DNA from 3 places in the Rhizobium sp. 01L410 genome. Region 1 is predicted to be linked to each of the others. Evidence: predicted binding sites of a transcription regulator. Region 1 holds the regulator's gene; each other region holds the start of a gene.
What was found. Region 1 encodes LexA, which represses DNA repair genes until DNA is damaged. Its sites were predicted from a motif close to TGTTCNNNNTGTGTTCNG; they were not measured.
Positions count from the first base shown of each region.

Region 2: the regulator LexA is predicted to act here: its motif matches at 2,081-2,098, upstream of AC1DV9_RS25775 (DNA polymerase IV).
Region 3: the regulator LexA is predicted to act here: its motif matches at 3,346-3,363, upstream of AC1DV9_RS08460 (YifB family Mg chelatase-like AAA ATPase).

Region 1 covers NZ_JBFTST010000008.1:96,073-101,751, reverse strand. Annotated here, with positions in the region: gene gltA (citrate synthase) at 1-723, opposite strand, end outside; gene AC1DV9_RS18475 (ComEC/Rec2 family competence protein) at 1,090-3,441, shown strand; gene lexA (transcriptional repressor LexA) at 3,422-4,135, opposite strand; gene AC1DV9_RS18465 (VOC family protein) at 4,340-5,218, shown strand; gene kdsA (3-deoxy-8-phosphooctulonate synthase) at 5,215-5,679, shown strand, end outside.
Region 2 covers NZ_JBFTST010000015.1:48,645-54,323, forward strand. Annotated here, with positions in the region: gene AC1DV9_RS25755 (PleD family two-component system response regulator) at 1-474, opposite strand, end outside; gene AC1DV9_RS25760 (response regulator) at 493-864, opposite strand; gene AC1DV9_RS25765 (DUF3572 domain-containing protein) at 1,000-1,308, shown strand; gene AC1DV9_RS25770 (hypothetical protein) at 1,311-1,976, shown strand; gene AC1DV9_RS25775 (DNA polymerase IV) at 2,102-3,397, shown strand; gene AC1DV9_RS25780 (GNAT family N-acetyltransferase) at 3,394-5,127, opposite strand; gene AC1DV9_RS25785 (L,D-transpeptidase family protein) at 5,301-5,679, shown strand, end outside.
Region 3 covers NZ_JBFTST010000003.1:251,788-257,466, forward strand. Annotated here, with positions in the region: gene AC1DV9_RS08450 (LysE family translocator) at 1-521, shown strand, start outside; gene cysK (cysteine synthase A) at 654-1,616, shown strand; gene AC1DV9_RS08460 (YifB family Mg chelatase-like AAA ATPase) at 1,727-3,259, opposite strand; gene gshB (glutathione synthase) at 3,437-4,384, opposite strand; gene AC1DV9_RS08470 (cupin domain-containing protein) at 4,481-4,984, opposite strand; gene ugpC (sn-glycerol-3-phosphate ABC transporter ATP-binding protein UgpC) at 5,085-5,679, opposite strand, start outside.

The DNA.
Region 1 (5,679 bases):
GAGACGAACGGTCGAGGTCGAAGCGTTCTGCTCGTGGTCGGCGTGCAGGATGAAGATGCGGTCCATGGCGCGGGAGAGAACCGGATTGACCGTGTACTCTTCGCACGGAACGGCAAAGCACATACGCAGGAAGTTCGACGCATAGTCGAGGTCGTTCTTCGGGTAAACGAAGGGCTGACCGATGTGATACTTGTAGGCCATGGCGGCCAGCGTCGGCATCTTGGCGATCATGCGCAGCGAAGCGACCATGCGCTGGTGCGGATCGGTGATGTCGGTCGAGTCGTGGTAGAAGGCCGAAAGCGCGCCGACACAGCCGCACATGACGGCCATCGGGTGGGCATCGCGGCGGAATCCGGTGAAGAAGCGGCTCATCTGCTCGTGCACCATGGTGTGGTGCGTGACGCGGTAATCGAAGTCCTTCTTCTGCGCTGCGGTCGGGAGTTCGCCGTAGAGCAGCAGATAGCAGACTTCGAGGAAGTCGCCGTGCTCGGCGAGCTGCTCGATCGGATAGCCGCGGTGCAGCAGAACGCCTTCATCGCCATCGATGTAGGTGATCTTCGATTCACAGGATGCGGTCGAGGTAAAACCAGGATCGTACGTGAAGGAACCGGTGTTCTTGTAGAGTGCGCCGATATCGATGACATCAGGCCCAATCGTTCCGCTCTTTACGGAAAGATTGGCGGACTTGTCGCCGATTTTGATTGTTGCGCTTTGATCCGTCATTCTGATCCTCCAAATTGGCGGCGGCGCCATAAAAGCGCCATAGGGTTAAGCGTCCGCTCAGATTGCTATATGATAGCGCGCCTAATGCCAAGTTACCGTGACGCCATTTTGTGCATCGCAGTATCAACTTTTAGGCACTCCTGCGATGCCGTAAACGCATAGCGGAAGCCGATGATTTATTTAGGCTTTTTGCACTCACGTTTTTTCATCATTTTTCAATCGATTATTGTTGCTGAAACGCGCGCAGGGTTGCATTCTGGTTGTATTCTATCGGGTCATCAGGCTCTTTGCATGCCGGAGTTGAAAACCAGCGACGTCAGCACGATCACCATCGGTGCCGCGGCCAAATTGCCGCAGACGCCGCTGATGCCGCCTGCAGCAGGCTCTCTCTTCGCACCTGTTAATCTAGGTCACCGCCGGCAGCTTTCTATTCATGCTCTTCGGTCGCTGCAGCGCCGTGTTGCGCAAAGCCTGCCGGCCTGCGCTGTCGAAGAACTGGCTTATGGCGGCCGCATGTTGTTTGCGCCGGTGGCGCTCGGACTGGGCTCCGTTCTCTGGTTTGCCTGCGGCGCAGACATTTCACCGGCTGTGCCGCTTTCATGCGCAATCGCGCTACTTCTGCTGCTCGCAGTGATGGATCGCGGCCGAGAGTGGAGCCGGATCTGCCTAGTCTCCATGATGTTGATCGCTGTCGGCATCCTCGCTGCACAATTCGAGACCTGGAGAGCCGGTACTGTCGTTCTCGATTCGGCGGTAACGACAACGCTGACAGGCCGGGTCGAGCGCCGGGAAAGCGATGGCCGCGGCGGCTGGCGGTATCTGCTGGCGCTCAAGGCGACGGAGAACCCGGCGCTGAAACGGCCGCCAGAGCAGGTGACTGTGATTGCACGCGGCCAGAAAGCGGAGTTCGAAACCGGGACTTGGCTGAAGGGTCGGGCAAGGCTGACGCCGCCCTCAGGCCCCGCTCTTCCCGGCCTCAACGACTTTTCGTTTGGTGCCTATTTCGACGGCGTCGGTGGCAACGGTTTCTTTTATGGTGCCCCTGCCGTGGTGCCAGCGGCCGAACCCGAGCCCTCATCGATGCAGGATCGCGCGCTTGAATGGCTCTACCGTCTGAGAAGCGGCATCGGCGATCGTATCAGAGGTATCCTGCCGGGGGATACCGGCGCTTTTGCCGCCGCGCTGGTCACAGACGAGCGTCGCGCCATTTCGAGTGGGACGACTGAGGCGCTGCGCCAATCCGGGCTTGCGCATATCATTGCCATTTCCGGTCTCAACATGGCGCTGTCGGCAGGCATCTTCTTCGTCGGCTTCCGCACCGTGCTCAGCCTGTTTCCGGCTGTCGTCCAGGCCTATCCCGTCAAGAAGATCGCCGCAGCCGGTGCGCTTGCCGCCGTCACCGCCTATTTCCTGATCTCGGGCTTCGCCGTCTCCGCCGAACGCGCCTTTATCATGATGGCAATCATGCTGGCGGCGGTCTTCTTCGACCGGCCGTCGATCAGTCTGCGCAACGTAGCCTTATCGGCGCTCGTGATCATTGTCCTCTCACCCTCGGAGATCATGGGGCCAAGCTTCCAGATGTCCTTCGCCGCGACACTGGCCCTCGTCGCCGGCTATGCGCTCTGGAAGGAGAGGCCGGTGCGCGACCGGCCCTTCGCAAAGTTTCGCGCCGTCAGGATGCTGTCTTCCGCCGCTGCGTTCTTCGGCGGCATCCTGCTGACCTCCGTCATCGGCGGCTTCTCGACTGCATTGTTCTCGGTCGAGCACTTCCACCGGCTGACGGCCTATGGCCTGCCAGCCAATCTCGCCGCCATGCCGATCATCTCCTTCATCATCATGCCGTTCGGCCTCATTGCCATGCTGCTGATGCCCTTCGGCCTCGATGCATGGGCGTGGCAGGTGACGGGCTTCGGGCTCGATCTGGTGATCGCCATCGCCAGGACGGTTGCCTCATGGGGCGGCGATATCGGCGTCGGGCGCCTGGCGTCTTGGTACTTTCCCGCGGCGGTGACAGGTTTCCTGCTGCTGACTTTGCTGCGCAGCCGCATGCGCCATCTCGGCACCGCGATCTTGATGGCATCGACGACAGCCGCCGCGATGTTTGGAGGTCCTCCGCCGCCGAAAATCGTGATTGCCGAGGACGGGAGCATGGCGGGCATCGTCAGCGACAACGGCCTCGCCACCAATCGCGAACGGCCACCGGGCTTCATCTTTGATCAATGGAGGCGCGCGCTGGTGCTCGATGAGCATCTACCACCGGCGTTCCCGGCGCTGCCGGATATTCCCATCGCACCGCGCGGTGAAAGGCTGAAACTGACGGAGACACAGCAGAACGACACCATGAACGCGATCAAGGCGAGTGCGACGGGCGAGCGCTTCTCATGCGTGAAAAATGCCTGGTGTACGGCGAAGCTCGACAACGGTTCGATCCTGACCGTGGTCGAGAATGCGGCGTTCCTTGGCCCAGCCTGCGACATATCCGATATCGTCGTCACACCGATTCGCCTGCGCCTCGATACCTGCCGCTCAGGCGCCATGCTTTTCACCGGGGAGACATTGCGGAAGACAGGCGCTGTCGAGCTTCGTTTCCCCAATGGGATCGCCGAAATCACCACATCATTCGAGGGTCTCGATCGTCCCTGGACCCGCCACCGCGCCTATGACTGGCGCAGTGGAGCTTTTGGTGAAAGCGAACCGCTCAGTGATAGCGGCGGATAAGGCCGACGAGTTTGCCCTGAACCTTGACGCGGTCAGGTCCAAAAATGCGGGTTTCGTAAGCCGGGTTGGCAGCTTCGAGCGCAATGGACGCGCCCTTGCGGCGGAAGCGCTTCAGTGTTGCCTCTTCGTCATCGACGAGCGCAACGACGATATCACCGGCATTGGCGGTATTGGTGTTGCGGATGATGACCGTGTCGCCGTCGAAGATGCCGGCCTCGATCATGGAGTCGCCCTTGACCTCAAGAGCATAGTGCTCACCGTTTCCGAGCATGTCGGCGGGAACTGTAATGTCGTGGGTGTTCTGCTGGATCGCCGAAATCGGCACACCGGCTGCGATCCGGCCCATGACCGGCACGGAGATCGACGTGTGATTGTCCTCGTTCGCCGGCTTCGGCGGCGCGACCGGCTGCGGCTTGCCGAGGCTGCCTTCGATGACGCTCGGCGAGAATCCGCGGCGCGGCTGAATGCTCGGGCTGTAGGCTTCCGGAAGCTTGATGACCTCGAGTGCGCGCGCCCTGTTCGGTAGGCGGCGAATGAAACCGCGCTCTTCCAACGCGGTGATCAGGCGATGGATGCCCGACTTGGAAGCCAGGTCGAGCGCGTCCTTCATTTCGTCGAAGGACGGCGGTACGCCGGACTCCTTCATCCGCTCGTGAATGAAGAGGAGAAGCTCCTGTTGTTTGCGCGTCAGCATCGAAGTCTTTCCCCAGATTCGTGAAACAAAGCCAGAACGGACACTATATGTTCCATATGTGTTCCGCAAGTGCCTAAATATTGGTAAAACTTCCGATGATTTTTCGTCGTTTTTGAAAGTTTATTTGCCGGATTGGTGATCCACGCTTGCGCTTTGCCGGGCAGGGCGTGCAAATCTCTGCCGGCTTCACCGGAGGGAACCGCCATGACGCATCCGCTCGATCATCTGGTACTGCCCGTCACCCATATAGATGTTGCCCGCGAGCGACTCGGCCGTCTCGGTTTCACCGTCGCGGCCGATGGCCGTCATCCGTTCGGAACGGAGAATGCCTGCGTCTTCCTTGCCGACAGGACCTATCTCGAACCGCTCGGTGTCGCCAACCAGGCGGAGTGCGACGCGGCCGTCGCGAAGGGCAACAGCTTCGTCGCCCGCGATCAGGCCTTCCGCTTCCGCTGCGGCGATGACGGCTTTTCGGCTGTTGTCTTCGGCACCGATGATGCCGATGCGGACAAGGCTTCCTATGACGGCGCACAGCTGAGCGGCGGTGATATGGTCGAATTCTCGCGGCCGATCGTCATGCCCGACGGAACACAGGCGACAGGCGCCTTCAAGCTCGCCTTTGCCGCCGATCTCCGGGCACCCGATGTCTTCTTCTTCGCCTGCCAGCGGATCAACGCCTTTCCGGCCGATCGCAAGGCACTGGAAACCCATGCAAACGGCGTCACCGGCATCAGCGAGATTGCCCTGAGCGCTGAGGATCCGCAGGCCTTCGCTGAATTTCTGGAGACGGCCAGCGGTGGAGTGGAGCCTAAGGAGGCGGCACTCGGCCTATCCTTCGAATTGCCGAACGGGAGACTTTCCATCTTCTCGAACGAGGGCATGGAGGCCTATTTCGATGCCGAGCCACTTGTCACCGATAACGGCCTCAGGGCGCGCGCAATCGTCTTTTCGGTCGGTGATCTGGCCGTGACAGCGGCGCATTTGGCTGCTAACGGGATCACCCATGTCAGTATGAACAATCGTCTGCTGGTGAAGCCGGCGCCGGGACAAGGCGCAATCTTTGCCTTCGAGGAGACCCAATGACAAATACCAATGCAGAAGTCGTCGCCGGCGAGGGTGCTGGACGCGTTACTTTTTCGAATACGGGCAAGCTGTCGCTGATCGCCGGTCCTTGCCAGATGGAAAGCCGCGACCATGCTTTCATGGTCGCCGGTGTTCTGAGCGAACTCTGCAAGTCGCTCGGTATCGGCCTCGTGTATAAGTCGTCTTTCGACAAGGCGAACCGCACATCGCTTTCTGCCGAGCGCGGCATCGGTCTTGAAAAGGCGCTCGAAGTCTTCTCCGATCTGAAGAAGGAATTCGGCTTTCCTGTTCTGACCGATATCCACACGGAAGAGCAGTGCGAGCAGGTGGCAACCGTCGCCGACATCCTGCAGATCCCGGCCTTCCTCAGCCGCCAGACGGACCTTCTCGTTGCTGCCGCCAAGACCGGCCGGATCGTCAACGTCAAGAAGGGCCAGTTCCTGGCGCCCTGGGACATGAAG
Region 2 (5,679 bases), on a different contig from region 1:
GATCTGGCCTGCGTCCTCGGCCCGTCCCTCGCCTGCCCGCAGCAGATCGTCCATGCCCATGGTCTGCGCCGTTTCGGCGCGGATGCGCAGTTCGTCGCTCAGCGTCTTCAGGCGTAGCAGGCTCTTGACCCGCGAGATCAGCTGCAGGTCGTTGACCGGCTTGGTCAGGAAATCGTCGGCACCGGCCTTCAGGCCGCGCACACGGTCGGCCGGCTGATCGAGCGCGGTGACCATGACGACGGGGATATGCGAGGTCTTCGGATTGGCCTTCAGGCGCTCACAGACCTCGAAGCCGTTGAGACCCGGCATCATGACATCGAGAAGAATGATATCGACCTGGTTGCGATCACAGATCGCCAGCGCCTCATAGCCATCGGCAGCGGTCAGCACGTCGAAATACTCGGCGACGAGCCGCGCTTCGAGCAGCTTCACGTTCGCCGGAATATCGTCAACAACCAGAATGCGCGCAGTCATGAGCTTCTTTCCGATGCACTAAGCATCGCCGAGATAGGTCTTGATCGTTTCGATGAATTTCGGAACCGAGATCGGTTTTGAGACATAGGCCTCGCAACCGCCCTGACGAATCCGTTCCTCGTCGCCCTTCATGGCAAAGGCCGTGACGGCGATGACGGGAATGACATGAAGTTCGTCATCCTCTTTCAGCCACTTGGTCACCTCGAGACCGGAAACTTCCGGCAGCTGAATGTCCATGAGGATCAGATCCGGACGGTGTTTTCGAGCAAGATCAAGCGCTTCCATGCCGTTCCGGGTCTGGATGGTCGTATATCCCGAGGCCTCGATCAGGTCGCGAAAGAGCTTCATGTTGAGCTCATTATCTTCTACAATCATCACCTGTTTGGGCATGGCAAGCTCGTTCCTATGTTCCGTCCCTGCAAATGTCCGCCTGACAAGAAGCGACCTGCGAACGCGCGGCTCGACGAAACCGATAGCGGCAAGCTACCGGTATTTGGTTGAAAAAAAGGTAACTTACCCAGCGAAATGCAAAGCAACTTCAAGACCTCTAAACAACTGGCCAGGGATCCGCATGAAACGGCGATCGCCGTACTCGGCTGGCTTGCAAATGAACCCGACATGTTTTCGCGTTTTCTTGCGCTGACCGGCATTGAACCGGCCCAGGTGCGCAACGCGATCAACGATACGGCCTTCCTTTCCGGCATGCTCGACTTCGTCATGCAGCATGAGCCGACAGCCTTGGCTTTCTGCCAGGCGAGCGGCACGCCGCCCGAGGCGCTGACGGCTGCCTGGCAGCATTTCTCGTCGCCCGGTCTCGATTCGGGGCAGTATTGACCGTGGCCGAGATCGAGCACCTCGACACATCGCATGTGCGGCTCGCCGACCGGCCCCTGATCGTCTGCGACGTCGATGACGTCGTGCTGCAATTCATCGTGCCGTTCGAACGCTTTCTTGAGAGCGAGGGCTACCGGCTGGTGCCGCGATCGTTCAAGCTGCACGGAAACATCGAAACGCCGGACGGGACAGCGGCTGACGAAGTCACTGTCAGCCGGCTGATCGAAACCTTTTTCGAGCGGCAGGAAGAGTGGCAGGCGCCGCTTCTGCTTGCAGAGGAAACTCTGGCGCGCCTTTCCGGCACCGCCGACATCGTGCTCCTGACGGCCATGCCGCCCGTCTATCGCGACCAGCGCCGCAGATTGCTCGACCGCTTCGAGCTGCATTACCCGCTTCTGGCGTCGCTGCAGCCCAAGGGGCCGATCGTCAAGGCGCTGCACGGCGCCCGCGATGTGCCCGTCGTGTTCATCGACGACATGGTGCGCAACCTTCATTCGGTCCATGAACATGTCGAGGATTGCCTGCTGCTGCACCTGATGCCGGAGTCGGACATTCATCGCTTTGCCCCTTCGGCCATGGAAGGCATCGCCCGGGTGAAGGGCTGGGAGGAGGCATCTGTTCATATCGGCGAACACTTTGGCGCCTCCGGCGGCAGTGGCCGCGGCTGATCCGCTGTCTTCATCGATCCAACGGCCCCAAAATGCCGTTTGTTATCCAACGCCACGGCGCTCCTCTGTCTTGAGACTCAAGAACTTAGAGCGTAATGTCGCGATGTTCAATATTTGTTCCCGTGATGACTTTGGCTGCACCTGACAAGACACCCGGCTTCTGTCGCGACTGCCTTGCCGAGCAGAAGGCGGAGACGCGCCGTTGCGTCAGCTGCGGAAGCCCGCGGCTTGTCCGGCACAAGGAGCTTTACGGCCTGACGCTGGCGCATATCGACTGCGACGCCTTTTATGCGGCAGTCGAAAAGCGCGACAATCCCGAACTCGCCGACAAGCCCGTGATCATCGGCGGCGGCAAGCGCGGCGTGGTTTCCACCGCCTGCTATATCGCCCGTATTCATGGCGTGCGCTCTGCCATGCCGATGTTCAAGGCCCTGGAAGCCTGCCCGCAGGCGATCGTCATCCGGCCCGACATGGAGAAATATGTCAGGGTCGGCCGCGAGGTCAGGTCGATGATGCAGGAGCTGACGCCGCTGGTGCAGCCGTTATCGATCGACGAAGCCTTCCTGGAACTCGGCGGCACCGAGCGCCTGCACAACGATCCCCCTGCCCGGACGCTGGCGAAATTCGTACGGCGGGTGGAGAAGGAGATCGGCATCAGCGTGTCGGTCGGGCTTTCCTATTGCAAGTTCCTCGCCAAGGTTGCTTCAGACCTGCAGAAACCCCGCGGCTTTTCGGTCATCGGGCGTGAAGAGGCTGTGGAGTTTCTGGCGCCGCGCCCGGTGACGACCATCTGGGGCGTCGGCAAGGCCTTCGCGGCAACGCTGGAGGCCGACGGTATCCGGACGATCGGTCAGTTGCAGCAGATGGAAGAGACCGACCTGATGCGCCGCTATGGCAGCATGGGTCAGCGCCTCGCCCGGCTCTCCCGCGGCATCGACGACCGCGAAGTGCATCTCAACGAGGCAGCGAAAAGCGTCTCGTCGGAAACCACCTTCTTCGAAGACATTTCCCGTCACGAGGATCTCGTGCCGATCCTGCGGAACCTCTCCGAGAAGGTGTCCTGGCGGCTGAAGAAGGATGACATCGCCGGCCATACCGTCGTGCTGAAGATGAAGACTGCGGATTTCAAGCTACGGACGCGCAACAGGCGGCTGGAAGACCCGACGCAGCTTGCCGACCGGATCTTCCGCACCGGCGTCGAGCTGCTTGAACGGGAGACCGACGGCACTAAGTTTCGGCTGCTCGGCATGGGCGTCACCGATCTTTGCGATCCCGGCCGCGCCGATCCGCCCGATCTGATCGACGAGCAATCGACCCGCCGCGCGGCCGCCGAAGCGGCGATGGACAAGCTGCGCGAAAAGTTCGGCAAGAACACCGTCGAGACCGGTTACACGTTCGGCAGCGGCAAGCGCGACCGCTAGGCGACGGCCATCGCGTTGATCTGCGCCAGCACGGCCGCCTTGTTCAGCGCCGCCTGTGCGTGATCGGGCGCCAGTTCGAGGGCTCGCGAATAGCTTTCCGCCGCATCCTCCAACCGGCCCATCCGGCGCAGAACATTGCCGCGATTGTTAAAGGCCGCGGCATAGGACGGCGAAAGGGCGATGGCGCGCTCATAGCTGGCGATGGCCGCAGCATCCTCGGACAGAGCGGCAAGGATATTGCCGCAGGTGCAATGGGCCGCCGCATTGCCAGGCCCGGCGGCCAGCGCCTCAAGGATCGACGACTTTGCGGCATCGAGGCGGCCCTGCTGCAACAGCACGAGCGCCAGCTGATGCAGGGCCGCAAAGTGCCCGGGCACCGCTTCGATGATGCGGCGATAGCCGGATTCGGCGCGCGCCAGGGAGCCCTGACGGTGATCTGCGATCGCGGTGCGCATCAGCGCCTCCAACTCGATATCCGCAGCCGGCCGGCGCCGTGCCGCTTCGAGGCTTTCAGCCAGCGCCAGCGTCTGGGAATGAGAAGGATCGGTGGCGAGGATCTGGCGGCAGCAGAGATCGGCATTTTCGATATCGCCTTTCGCCGCCATCTGCGCGGCGCGGTGACAGGCCGCGTCCAGCGAGCGCGGGTCGAGACGATCGCCGATATTGCGCTCGGAGACCGTCATCACCCTGCGACGCTCCACCAGCTGCTGTTCGCCGCCGAAAGTGAACTTGTAGGCAAAATCTCCGGTACCGAAATCGTAGTTCCGGTAGCCATTCTCGATTGCCCAGCGCAGGCAATAGCAATGCAGCGTGAAGCCCGGGCTGTGAGAGGCCGCGTTGCTATCCCGGCTGCCGATGAAGCAGATCATCGTCTTCTTCTTGTGATCGAGATAGAGGACCTGCATGGCGACAGGCCTGTCGCCCTCCCAAAGCACAGGCACCAGAAGCGATCCGTCATCAAGCGAACCGGGCAACATCTTGCGGCAACCGGCAATGATCCCGGCGGCATAATCCGGCTGACGCACACCCCATTGCGCATTCCACATCGCATAGAAGGTCTCGAGATTCTGCTCGAATGTCTCGGCGGTCGTATGCGTGATGTGCAGCCCATGCTTGCCGCTCGCCAGATCCCGCAGAGCGACCCGCGCGTTGCGGCGCGCCTTGGCGCTGAGACGGGTAGTGAGGAATGTCTCGAAGTCATCCGCCAACGGAATATACACATAGGCGTCGTGATCGATGCTTTCGCCGGCATCGGTGATATGGTCAGCCCGGACGACCTTTGCCGGCACGAATTCCTGGCGCGGGAAACTGCCGATCAGTGCGGAAAGACGCTGGTCGGACAGATAGATCTCATCGAGATTGAACCGGCGCCAATTGAAGGTCTGCAGACAGGCTGCGAAAGCCGCCATCGCCTCGTCGGACCATTCGGGGCGTGAAAGAATGCCGCTGTAAACGGAGAAAGGCATGCCCGCCATATGGATGGCATTGAAGAAACCCTTCCCCGGCTCGAAATCCAGGCGGATCTGCAGTGGCAGGAATGCGATGTAATGCTCATCCGCTTCCGTGCGCTTTGCCGCCAGGACATGCCAGTTGGCGCGCGTTTGCAGATAGCGCCGCATCCAGTTCCAGGACATGAAATAGTTCGATTCCGGATCGGCGTCATAGACCGCCTCCCAGTCGCCCTGCAATTTCTCGAGTTCGTCGAACGCAGACACAATATCGACGTGCATAGCCGGGCTCCCCAACCGCCACGGCGTCAAGATTTGCATACATTCGCGCCCACTACAATAAGCGGCCGCTTGATCACGAGTGCGTGACGGCCACCCCGGAGGCTCGCGATCAAGCCTTCCTTAAACTTCGTTGAATATTGTTCCCCTCGAGTATTGCGTATTGGTTGGGTAACATGTTCTCGCGTTTTGTTTTCGGCCTCGGCTTGCTGTCGGCAACCGCACTGGTGAACCCTGCTCTGGCAGTGGATGCCAGGACGCTGCAAATCATCGTCTCCAAGGACAAGCAGTCGCTTGCGGTCTATGACGGCACCGAGGTCGTGGCGACCTCGAAAGTCTCGACCGGCAAGCCCGGCCACACGACGCCGAGCGGCATCTTCTCGGTGCTCGAGAAAAAGAAATATCACGAGTCCAATCTCTATTCGGCAGCACCGATGCCGTGGATGCAGCGGCTGACATGGTCCGGCATCGCCCTGCACGAGTCGAATTCCGTGCCGCGCTATCCGGCCTCGCATGGCTGCGTGCGCATGCCCGCCGCCTTCGCCAAAGAGCTCT
Region 3 (5,679 bases), on a different contig from region 1:
GCTCGAATTTTCGCGAGACCTTCTTCATGGGGCTCGGTCTTGTGCTTGGCGACATGACCTATCTGACGGCGGTCATCCTCGGCCTCGCCTTCGTGGCGCAGACCTTCACCGAGATCTTCCTGGTCATCAAGTTCGCCGGCGTGATCTATCTCTGCTACATCGCCTACAAGCTCTGGACATCGGGGCTTCTGCCGCAGGATATCTCAGCGCGCAAATCGAGCAGCATGGGCATGTCTTTTCTTTCGGGCCTGCTCGTAACCCTCGGCAATCCGAAAACGATGCTCTTCTATGTGGCATTGGTGCCGACGCTGATCGATATCCATACCATCGGCCTGCGCGAGTATGGCCTGCTGCTGGCCGCGACTTTCATCGTTCTGCTGACGGTGCTGATCCCCTATATGCTGCTGGCAACCCGTGCCCGCAGCATGCTGAAGCAGCCGCGCGCATTGCAGGCCCTGAACCGGACGGCGGCCGGCATTCTGGCGGGCACCGCAGCCTTCATCGCCACCCGCGCGGCCTGAAAAATTCATCCGTCAAACGGCGGTTTTCAAAGGATTTTTTCTCTGGCTTGCCACTCCTGCGCGTGAGGCCGGTCTGGTCTGACGCCCGCTTTGACCCTATTGTCTGCGCAACACACTTCAAGGAGAGCACTCATGTCGAAAAAACCGGGCCGCGGCCGCATCTACTCGTCGATCACCGAGACTATCGGCGATACGCCGATCGTGCGCCTCGACAAGCTTGCCAAGGAAAAGGGCGTGAAGGCCAACCTGCTGGCGAAGCTCGAGTTCTTCAACCCGATCGCCTCGGTCAAGGACCGTATCGGCGTGGCGATGATCGAGAGCCTGGAAGCGCAGGGCAAGATCTCGCCCGGCAAGACGACGCTGATCGAGCCGACCTCCGGCAACACCGGTATCGCGCTTGCCTTCGCCGCCGCCGCCAAGGGCTACAAGCTGATCCTGACGATGCCGGAAACCATGTCCGTCGAGCGCCGCAAGATGCTGGCGCTGCTTGGCGCCGAGCTGGTGCTGACGGAGGGACCGAAAGGGATGAAGGGCGCGATCGCCAAGGCCGAGGAACTGGCCTCGACCCTGCCTGACGCGATCATTCCGCAGCAGTTCGAAAACCCGGCCAACCCTGAAATCCATCGCAAGACGACGGCAGAGGAAATCTGGAACGATACCGACGGCGCAGTCGATATCTTCGTTTCCGGCATCGGCACCGGTGGTACGATTACCGGCGCGGGACAGGTGCTGAAGTCGAAGAAGCCCGGCATCAAGGTGATCGCCGTCGAGCCGGAAGAATCGCCGGTTCTCTCCGGCGGCCAGCCCGGCCCGCACAAGATCCAGGGCATCGGCGCCGGCTTTGCGCCCGCCATCCTCGACACGAAGATCTATGACGAGGTCGTCACCATCAACAGCGCATTGGCCATGGAAACCGCCCGTCTGGTCGCCAGGCTCGAAGGCGTGCCGGTCGGCATCTCGTCCGGTGCGGCACTCGCCGCCGCCATCAAGGTCGGTAGCCGCGAGGAAAATGCCGGCAAGACCATCGTGGTGATCATCCCGTCCTTTGCCGAGCGCTATCTCTCGACGGCGCTATTTGATGGGCTCGGGAGCTGATCAGCGAATAGCGAATAGCGAATAGCGAATAGCGAAGCTTGCTCGGCCCTAAGCGCCCAGCAAGCTTTTCTTTTTCTATTCGCTATTCGCTACTCACTATTCGCTTCCCTTCATGCTGCAGCCGTCAGCCGCTCGCCTGCGATCCGATAGGAGATCGCTTCAGCCAGATGGATACGGCCGACAGTCGTCTTTCCATCTAGATCGGCAAGGGTACGTGCGACTTTCAGAACGCGATGATAGCCGCGGGCGGAGAAGCGCATCTTCTCGGCCGCATCCCGCAACAGCTGCAAGCCGCCGGCATCCGGTTCGGCGTATTTCTCGATGAGCGCCGTCGAGCAGCGCGCGTTGGTGACGATGCCGCCGAGGCCTGCAGCGATGAACCGGTCGGCCTGCAAGTCTCGCGCCCGTGCAACGCGGGCCGCCACCGTGCTGCTTGCCTCAGCCGGCATCGGCCGGATCAAGTCCGTTGCTGCCACGGCCGGTACGTCGATGCGGATATCGATGCGATCCATCAGCGGGCCGGAGATCCGCCCCTGATAGTCGGACTGGCAGCGCGGCCCGCGGGCGCAGCTATGGCCCGGCTCTCCCGCCATCCCGCAACGGCAGGGGTTCATGGCGGCGACCAGCTGGATACTGGCCGGATAGGAGACCCGGTGATTGGCGCGGGCGATGATGCATTCGCCGGTCTCCAGCGGCTGGCGCAGTGCATCCAGCGCCTGTGGCGAGAATTCCGGAAATTCATCGAGAAAGAGCACGCCATGATGGGCAAGCGACGCCTCGCCGGGCCTTGCCCGGAGACCGCCGCCGACCATGGCGGCCATGGTCGCGGAATGATGCGGGGTGCGGAACGGACGGCGATCGGAAAGCTTGCCGCCGGAGAGCTGCCCGGCGATCGAGTGAATCATCGAGACTTCAAGCAACTCGGCGGCCGAAAGCGGTGGCAGGATCGACGGCAGGCGCGCCGCGAGCATCGACTTGCCCGAACCGGGCGGACCGACCATCAGCAGATTATGATTTCCGGCCGCTGCGACCTCGAGCGCGCGCTTGGCGCTCTCCTGACCCTTGATATCCGCAAGATCGGGCAGGTTGGCGGCGTTGGCGCGGATCGACGGCTCGGGGCGCGACAGGACCTGCGTACCGCGGAAATGATTGGCGAGGGCGATCAGGCTTCTCGGCGCCAGAATATCAAGGCCGGTCCCGGCCCATGCCGCTTCCGGGCCGCTGTCGGCCGGGCAGATCAGGCCCTTACCAAGCCCGTTGGCACCGATCGCCGCCGGAAGCGCACCGGCAACCGGGGCGATCGTGCCATCCAGATTGAGTTCGCCGAGCACGACATAATCCGCGAGCGCATCGCCGGGAATGGCGCCGAGCGCCGCCATCAGGCCGAGCGCGATCGGCAGATCGAAATGCGAGCCTTCCTTTGGAAGATCGGCGGGTGCCAGATTGACGGTGACCCGCTTGGCCGGAAGCGCCAGCCCCGACGCATGAAGGGCGGCCTGAACCCGCTCGCGGCTTTCCGCTACGGCCTTGTCGGGAAGACCCACGATCTGCATGCCGACCTTGCCCGGAGCGACCATCACCTGGACTTCGACCGGCACACCTTCAATGCCCTGAAATGCAACCGTACTGACGCGCGCGACCATGCCCCTGCCCCCGCAACCAACTACATCGCGTTTTACGACCCATCATGGCCGCCAATTGCAATCTGGCATGGAAAACGGAATAAAACAAGAACAATAAACGAACAGATTCCCGCGCCCGCTGCGTTCAGGTTGCAGCTGGTTGTATTGGGCCGTCAAAATGAGAACAAAACACTCGTTTTAGGGACGCTTGCGCTCGATGGCATCCCAGAGAAGGCTGGCAATATCGGCGCCACCGAACTTTGCGACCTCGCGCAATCCGGTCGGAGAGGTGACGTTGATCTCCGTCATGTAGTCGCCGATGACGTCGATGCCGACCAGCAGGAAGCCGCGCTCCTTCAGAGCCGGGCCGATGCGCTTGCAGATTTCCTTCTCGCGCGCCGTCAGCTCGGTCGCCTCGGCGCGGCCGCCGACATGCATGTTGGAGCGGCTGTCATGCTCCGCCGGAACGCGGTTGATGGCGCCGACAGGTTCGCCGTCAACGAGGATGATCCGCTTGTCGCCCTTGCGCACGTCAGGCAGGTATTGCTGAGCGATGAAGGGCTCGCGGAAGAGCTGGCCGAACATTTCGAGCAGCGAGGAAAGGTTGCGGTCGTCCTTGGTCGAGTGGAAGACACCGGCGCCGCCATTGCCGTAGAGCGGCTTGAGGATGATATCGCCCATCTCATCGCGGAAGCGGCGGATTTCGGCGGCGTCCTTGGTGATCAGCGTCTTCGGCATCAGATCGGCGAATTCGGTGACGAAGATCTTTTCCGGCGAGTTACGCACCCAGGCCGGATCGTTGACCACGAGTGTCTTCGGGTGGATGCGCTCGAGCAGATGCGTCGAGGTGATATAGGCCATATCGAAGGGCGGATCCTGACGCAGCAGGACGACATCCATGGTCGAGAGATCGATGCGCTCGGGGGCGCCGAGCTCGAAATGGTCGCCCTTGACGTCGCGCAGGATCATCGGCTCGACCGAGGCAAAGACCTGGCCATCGCGGAAACTCAGACGATCCGGCGTGTAATGAAAAAGCTTGTAGCCCCGGGTCTGCGCCTCAAGGCTCATGGCGAAGGTGGAATCGCCTGCGATGTTGATACCCGAAACATGGTCCATCTGGACCGCTACGTTCTTGATCTTGGCCATTTCCGTCCCTCACTGAATGCCGGACAGATGTAGGTCGCAAGACGGCTGAACGCAACGGCCAATCAATGGCTTCGTGATATCGCGATCAAGGTTTCTTCAGGCCGCGAGGCCTTGCTGTCCGGTGTTGCGCAGCATGTTGCGGAGGCGGTAGGCGAGCGCCACCGGCTTCGGGAAGGGCTTGCGCAGGAAGGCAACCTTGCGAACGTAATTATCGACCCGCCAGCTGGCCCAGGTGCCGCCGGCGAAGAAGGCGACGTCGCCGGCGCGGAGTGTGCGCTCGGTGCCGTCTTCAGCGGTGATATGGACCTCTCCCTCGATGATCATCACCGTCTCGTCCCAGCCGAAGAACCAGCGGAACTCACCGGCGGTGCAATCCCAGATCGCTGTCAGCGAAGCTTCGTCGTGGCCGCGTGAATGCTCGGCGGTGCGGGCCTGCGGGTCGCCGCTGACCACCCAGTCCGGGTTGATCGGCGTCGACTTCATCGGCAGATGGTCGCTCGAATGCGCGATGAAGGATTTGCCGCGCGGCATCGCCACAGCATACGGCACCGTGCGCGCAGCCATTGCGACCGCACTTGCAAGCATAAGCTTCCAGGCCATGAAACACCCCGTTTGCTACCCCAATGTTCGCGGAATAACAGACAAGTCGTAAGAGAGGCGTTCAAGCAGCCGCTAAAATTTTAACGGTTCCTGACGAAGCCTACTGGACTGGCTCGGCGGCGACCGGCGCGCTTGTGCTGGCCGCGACGCCGGCACCGATCCGCTTGCCGCTATCGGCTGCGAAGAAGTGAAGCTTTTCGGGGGCGATGACGAAGCGCATTTCGCCGGCGAGCGGCGTTTCCGGCGAGACGACCGCAGTCAGCTGCTGATCGCCGAGCATACCGTGGACGAGGCGCTGCGAGCCCAGTTCCTCGACATATTCGACGGCGAGCGGCATGGCATATTCGTCCGGGCGCGCGAGACGCAGGTCCTCAGCACGCATGCCGATGGTAACAGGGCCGGAGGCCGGAGCGTTGCCTGCGAGGTCGATCAGGCTCGGGCCGATCGCCAGCTTGTCGCCATGCAATTCCGCCTTCAGGAGGTTCATGGCCGGTGAGCCGATGAAGCTGGCGACGAAGGTGGAGGCCGGGGTGTGGTAGACGTCGAGCGGCGCGCCGATCTGTTCGATCTCGCCACCATTCAGGACGACGAGGCGGTCCGCCAGCGTCATCGCTTCCAGCTGGTCGTGGGTGACATAGATCGAGGTGGTGCCGAGGCGGCGTTGCAGACGCTTGATCTCGCCGCGCATCGAGACG